Regions from separate parts of the Paeniglutamicibacter sp. NPDC091659 genome, predicted to be linked through region 2. Evidence: riboswitches for the same ligand, from Rfam matches in the RefSeq annotation. Region 2 holds a riboswitch; the other holds the start of a gene.
The links. A riboswitch is a leader RNA that binds a small molecule or an ion and turns the genes downstream of it on or off. The one in region 2 is predicted to bind S-adenosylmethionine.

Region 1: another riboswitch for S-adenosylmethionine. It lies ahead of ACIQLF_RS13780 (methylenetetrahydrofolate reductase); the one in region 2 lies ahead of ACIQLF_RS04015 (cobalamin-independent methionine synthase II family protein).

The regions. Positions count from the first base shown of each region.
Region 1 covers NZ_JBIVTO010000007.1:56,767-60,138, reverse strand. The annotation lists gene metE (5-methyltetrahydropteroyltriglutamate--homocysteine S-methyltransferase) at 1-1,256, opposite strand, end outside; gene ACIQLF_RS13780 (methylenetetrahydrofolate reductase) at 1,335-2,261, opposite strand; SAM riboswitch class I at 2,363-2,480, opposite strand; gene ACIQLF_RS13775 (SDR family NAD(P)-dependent oxidoreductase) at 2,913-3,372, shown strand, end outside.
Region 2 covers NZ_JBIVTO010000001.1:879,722-883,093, forward strand. The annotation lists gene ACIQLF_RS04010 (N(5)-(carboxyethyl)ornithine synthase) at 1-470, shown strand, start outside; gene ACIQLF_RS04015 (cobalamin-independent methionine synthase II family protein) at 581-1,810, opposite strand; SAM riboswitch class I at 1,825-1,932, opposite strand; gene ACIQLF_RS04020 (DUF4232 domain-containing protein) at 2,050-3,231, opposite strand; gene ACIQLF_RS04025 (alpha-ketoglutarate-dependent dioxygenase AlkB family protein) at 3,338-3,372, shown strand, end outside.

The sequences.
Region 1 (3,372 bases), on a different contig from region 2:
GCGGCAACGGTGGTTCCGGCGAACGCCGCGCGGTGGTTGATGGCGGTCTCGGCGGCGGACAGCTCGGCGGCGATCGCCGATTCGCCCTGCGCCAGGCCCTTGGCCAGGGTGATGACCTCGGCGACCTTCTGGTTGGCGAAGGCCAGCCATTCCGGCAGGTGCGCCGGCAGGTTGTTTTCCAGGGCGACGTCGTGCGGGACGTGCTGCAGGGAGGTCGCGGTGCCCACGGCGATGGTGCCGTTGGACTGCTCGACCTCGGTGCGCAGGTTCTTCAGGATCTCCAGCGATTCGGTCAGATTGTTGCGCCAGATGTTGCGCGAGTTCACGATGCCGGCCACCAGGGTGGAGCCTGCGAGATCGCCGAGGAACTCGGCCTTCGGGGCCAGGCCGCGGACCAGGTCAGCGTGCACTGCCTCGACGCCGGCACGTGCCAGCAGGCCCTGGGTCGCACCCGGGCGGGTCACGTCGCCGGCGGTGCCGTAGCCGAAGGTGACAAAGAGGGCCGGGCGTTCGGTGGCGGCTGCGATCTTGGCGTAGACGGACTCGGCCAGCGCGCCGGGAACGGCGAGCGCGGCGCCGCGGTCGGTGACGAGTGCCGGCTCGTCGAGCTGGACCCACGGGGCGCCGGCGGCGGCAAGCTCGGTCAGGATCTGTGCGTAGGCGGCGACGACCTCGTCGATGCGGGTCAGCGGGTCGAAGCCCTCTGCGGCGCCGTCCTCGGCCTTGGCCAGCAGCAGGTAGGTGATCGGGCCGACCAGCGTCGGGCGGATGGTGTTTCCGTTGGCCGCGTGGGCCTTGAAGGACTCGACCAGCGGCTTGGCGTTGGCGGCGATCGGGGTGTTCTCGCCGATCTCAGGAACCAGGTAGTGGTAGTTGGTGTCGAACCACTTGGTCATTTCCAGCGGGGCGCGGGACTCGTCGCCGCGGGCCAGCACGAACGAGGCGGCGGTGTTGATGGTGCCGTCGGCTGCTGCCAGGTCGGCGAAGCGGGTCGGCAGTGCGGAAAGCGCGACCGTCGCGTCGAGGACCTGGTCGTAGTAGGCGAAGTCGCCGGGCAGCGAGGCGTCGGTGGCGCCCAGGCCCAGGGTGGTCAGCTTGGCCAGGTTCGCCTGCTGCAGCTCAAGGGCTGCGGCGTGCAGGGTGGCCTCGTCGGTGCGGTTTGCCCAGTGGGCTTCGAGGGCCTTCTTGAGTTCGCGGTTCGGGCCGATGCGCGGGTAGCCGAGGATGGAGGCTGCGGGGAAGGTCGACTTGGTCATGGGGTAGCTCCTTGGGTGTTGAACGTGGGGGGAAGAGTTAGTGATTTGATGGGTAAAGGTTTTGAAGTGCCCGGGCGCCTAGACGGCGGCGCGGGCGGCCCAGGAATTGACGACCTGGGCCCGGGTGCGGGGCAGTTCGAGCCTTTCGATGACATCGAGTGAGCCGCGGTGGTCGTTGAAGGTGTAGAGATGGACGCCCGGGGCCCCGTCGTCGAAGGCGCGCCGCGCCAGGGTGACCGCGGCGGTGACTCCGATGTAGTGGCGTTCCGCGTCGGTGCTCGCCGTTTCCAGCGCGTGCGCCAGGATCGGGTCCGGTTCGACGCCTGTCATGGAGGCCAGCCGGTTGAGACGCTTGAGCGAATTCAGCGGGATGACCCCCGGAATGATCGGGATGGACACCCCTGCTCGGCGGGCCGCATCAACCAGGTTGGTGTATTCCTCGGGCCGGAAGTACACCTGGGTGATTGCGTAGTTTGCCCCCGAGCGTTCCTTGGCCAGCAGCACCTCCACGTCGTGATCGAACGACGGGGATTCGGGGTGCTGGATCGGGTAGGCGGCCACGCCTACCCCCAGCCGCCCGCCGGCCAGTGCCGCCGAGTGCTCGGTTTCGACCTCGCGGATGAGTTCGATCAGGTAGCGGGCGAAGGGGAATTCCCCGCGCCAGCCATCCGGATCGGTGGGCAGGTCGCCGCGAAGCGCGAGGACACCGCGGACACCGAGCGAGATGAAGTGGCGGATCAGGTTCTCGAGGGACTGGCGACTCTCCCCCACACAGGTCAGGTGCGCCAGCGGGCGCAGCCTGGTGTTCTGGATGAGGTGTTCGATCAATTCCAGCGAGGCCCGGCGGCGTGCGTGGGTTCCCGAGTAGGTGACCGACACGTAGTCGGGGTTCGTGGCCTGAAGCGCCTCGATGCTGTTGAAAACGCCCTCGGTCGCGTCGCGGTTCACCGGCGGGTACAGCTCATAGGACAGTGACGGCGGGGCCGCGGACGGTGTAATGCTCATGTGTGACTCCTCGTCTAAACGAGGGAGGCCCCAAGGTACGCCACAAAAGCCCCAGCGATCCGTACGGATGACTGCGGCGATGGTGAGCAGGTTTTGAAGCGGCTCCATCGCTTCTGGCCTTAGCACCCTCAACAACGGAGTCCCCGCACGGGGGAATCCATCGTGTGATGGTTGCTGCGGCGTCAACGAGCCAGATCTCTCAGCCGCTCTTGATGGTTGATGCATTCATCATGTTCCACGCTTCAAGGACGGTGCAAGGCGCCGGCCGCGTCCCGCGTCACGCGGGGCAAAAACACTTCACATGACGATTTTTTGTCATCTTTGGCAACGTCGCCCGAGCCATTGTTAAGAGCGCGCCGAGCCGACTTTGCCCGATTTCCCGGTCACTTTCCGCTTGAGCGTTACTTTTGGCTTCCATTGTGAAGCCTTTGTGACAGGGGCGCTCGGGGCGTCGACGACAGAGCCCAGGGGCGGGTGGCGAATGAAGTCATTGTGGCAAGGGCGCCCAATGGGATACTGTCGTCGCGACACGATTTCGTCGGATCCGCCAAGACGCGGCGTCCTTCAACGCGCCAGCTGGCGTGATCCTGTAGACCGGCGGTCCGCCCCAGTGGACCGCCCAGCCACGTAAACGCGAAAAGGGGAATGGGAATGCAGCTTGCCAACAAGGTAGCCATCGTCACCGGCGGAGCATCGGGCATCGGGGGCGCCATCTCCCGGGTGTTGGTGGCCCGCGGCGCCAAGGTCGTCGCCGTCGACGTCAACGGCGAGGCCGGCGCCGCGCTCAAGGGGGATCTCGGCGGTGACGTGCAATTCCTGTTGGGCGATGTCAGCGACAAAGCCGTGGCCGCAGCCGCGGTGGAAGTGGCGAGCGAAACCTACGGCGGGCTGGACGCACTGGTGAACAACGCCCATGCCTCGCGCCAGGCCATGTTCAACGACCTGACCGAGGAGCAGTGGGAGCTCTCCTTCAACACCGGCTTCCGCGCCACCCGCCAGTTCATGGCCGCGGCCTACCCGCTGCTGGCGGTCAACGGCGGCTCGGTCGTGAACTTCGGCTCGGGTTCGGCGATGGTCGGCCAGATGACCCAGGCGGCCTACGCCTCCGCCA
Region 2 (3,372 bases):
TCATCACCGACGACGGACGGGTGCCGCTGGCCCCGTTCCTTGCGGAGAGCGACGTGGTGGTGAACTGCACGCTGCAGGACCCCAACGCGCCGCTCATGTACCTGCGGACCGGGGAACTGGCCGCTTTCGCCCCCGGCAGCATCATCGTCGACGTGTCCTGCGACGAGGGCATGGGATTCGAATGGGCCAGGCCGACCACCTTTGCCGACCCCATGTTCACGGTGGGCAAGAACATCAACTACTACGCGGTCGACCACAGCCCGTCCTACCTGTGGAACTCGGCGAGCTGGGAAATCAGCGAAGCGGTGCTGCCGTTCGTCGAAGACGTGCTGGGCGGCCCCGGAGCGTGGCAGGCGAACAACACGGTGGCCAAGTCGATCGAGATCCTCGACGGCGTCATCCAGAACCCCTCGATCCTCGAGTTCCAGCACCGGGCAAAGACCTACCCCCACCTGGACGTCGAAGGCTAACCGAGTTCGCCCGATTGCTGCCCATCGGGTGGACCTGGGCCACACCCGAAGAAGCCGCCGCATGCTGGTGCGTGCGGCGGCTACTTCGCGGATGAAGCGGATTGTCTCGATCAGGCGATGACCGCGGCGCCCTTCCACAGGCGCTTGGTGGCCAGCGCCGCGCCGGCGCCGAGGGCCTCCAGCTTGGCCATGGCGATCTGCGGGTGGACACGTCCGCCCAGGCCGCAGTCGGTGGACGCGATCACGTTCTCGCGGCCCACCAGGTTCGCGAAGCGCTCGATGCGGTCGGCGACAAGCTCCGGGTGCTCGACCACGTTCGTGGCATGCGAGACGACGCCGGGGACCAGGATCTTTCCCTCCGGCAGCGCCCGGTCCTCCCAGATGCGCCATTCGTGCTCGTGGCGGACGTTGCCGGCCTCGAAGGAGATCATGCCGGCGTTGATGCGCAGCACCGGGTCCAGGATGTCGGCGAACGGGATGTCCGTGGTGTGCGGTCCGTGCCAGGAACCCCAGCACACGTGCAGCCGGATCCGCTCGGCCGGCAGCCCGCGCAGCGCGTGGTTGGTTGCCTCCACGCGCAGCTCGAGGAACTTCAGGTAGTCCTCGAGGCTCGGCTCCGGGTTGACCTGGTCCCAGGACTCGGCCAGCGACGGGTCGTCGATCTGCAGGACCAGCCCGGCATCGAGGATCGCCTTGTACTCCTCGCGCATGGCATCCGCGGCGGCGAAGAGGTACTCCTCGTCGCTGGTGTAGAAGTCGTTGGCCAGCCGGGCACAGGACGCGGGGGAGAGCGCCGCGAGGAAGCCCTCCTCGGTGCCCGTCGCCGCCATGGCGGTCTTCAGGTTCTTGATGTCCGATGCCACCAGGTCGTGCCCGGTGTAGGTCAGCGGCGCGACGACCTTCGGCTGTGTGGTGGCCTTGCGGTGCGCCAGGATGCCCGAGGTCGGATCCGCGTACGCCTCGGCGAAAGCCTGGCGGTCGCGGCGGTCCGGGAACGAGGTGAGCACCACGTTGCCGGGGGTGGAACGGTTGACCGAGGTCTCGGCCCAGCGGTCCACGGTGGTTTCCTCCAGGCCGCCGAGGCGGGCGAAGGAGTAGTTCCACCAGGCGCCGAAGTCGACGGCGGAGGACATGGTGTGCCCGAATTCGCCGTCGTTGGGGATGTCGATGCCCAGCTCGCGCTGCTTGGCGACGATGCCGGTGACCGAGGCCTCGAGGAGTCCGTGGAACTCGGGGGTGATCCCGTCGCGTTCCTTAGCCTCGTTGGCGGCCAGCAGCTCATCGGTGCGGGGCAACGAACCTGCGTGGGTGGTGCGGATGTGGCTGTTGTCAAAGGACATGGGCGATTGCCTACTTTCCATCGAACCTGGCAGTAGCACCGTTACCGTTTCAGAGGCCTCGTCGGCGGGTTAGGTTGCTGCGGCTTCATCGATCCAGGTCTCTCGGCCGCTCCGGATGGTTACGAATCAATACCTATCATGGAACAGTTTCTTGTCATTCTTTGGCGCGCTCGTGTTACGTCGTCCGGGCCGTGGTCAACCGGCGTGCCCCCGGCCACGGGCCCGAACCGTGCCGGAAGCTAGTCGTTGGGTCCGGGGTATGGGCTCGTTTCGACGGTCTTGCCTGCCTTCTGCCAGGCGGTGACGGACACGGTTCCCCTGTCGACGATGTCCAGGTCGACGGTCGAGTTCTGGCGCAGGGTGCCCGCGTACGGGGCCACCAGGACGTTGCCGACGCGGGTATCGCCCGCGGATACCATCGCATTCCATCCCATGAAGGCCTCGGCGCCCTGCCCGGGAGCGAGCGTCACGCGTGCGACTCCCGGGTCATCGGTCATGAACGAGCCGCCGTGGACCACCAGAACGTCGATGGCCCAGCCGTCAACGTTGTCGAAGGCGAGATCGGGGTAGGACGCCAGGACGCAGGAAGCCGCCCCTGCATTGGTCAGCCCCATGCGCATTGCCCGGTGGCCGGTCGCGCCGTCGGGTTCGGACACGGTCAGCGAGAGATCCTTGCCGTCGCACCAATCCGTTCCAGCCGGTTGCGTCGCATAGGAGACGCTGGGCGAGCCAATGGGATCGGGTTCCGGGGATGCGGGCGGGGCCGTGACAGGCGGGTCGAAAGCGGCCCGCGCCTTGGTTTCCCGGTGGGCCTGCGGGATCGCAATCACCAGGGTTGCGGCCATGAAGATGGCCGCAACCGCGACAAGGAGCCCCGGCATGCCGAAGGCCTTGCGTCGGCCGACGCCGTCGGGGCGTTGCCTGGCGACCAACGTCCCGGCAACCACCGGAAGCCATCCCCAGAAGATTCCCCAGTATCCCGCCGCCAAAAGGTCGGAATCGACGCCTTGGAAAAGCATTGTCAGACGCGGAGGCGGCCAGTTGGCGATGAGCTCGCCCAGCGCCGAGAGAACGCTTGTGGCAAAGGACGCAACGACAATGCACATCCACGTTGCGAAGAAGCGGATGCGCCTATGTGCAGGATCCAGCGCATTCAAAGGGCCGACGAGCAACAAGGCACAGACCGTGAAAAGCATGAACGTGAGCGTCGAAACCAGAGCCAAGAACACGGGCCAGATATCGACCGTCCGCCATGCAACGAGGGCTATCGTCTCCGGAAAGAGCAGCTGCACGAAGGACACGGTGAGCAACCCCGGGCGTGTAACCAGCCAGCCATTCAGCGCGCCGCTTAGCAGCCAGCCAACGCCTGCGAATCCCGCGATCCACGTGCTCCGGGCAGCCAGTCCTTTGTCGTTGCTCATGCCGACAAGCCTAGTCGCACGCCATTTCGGGCGATTCATGCTCCGGGGTAGGGTCGGTCACGGATAATGAAATCCTGGATTCGATCCGCGACCCGAGGAGATTATTTTGAGCACGCTCTTTTCGGAGAGTTTCCTTGACCG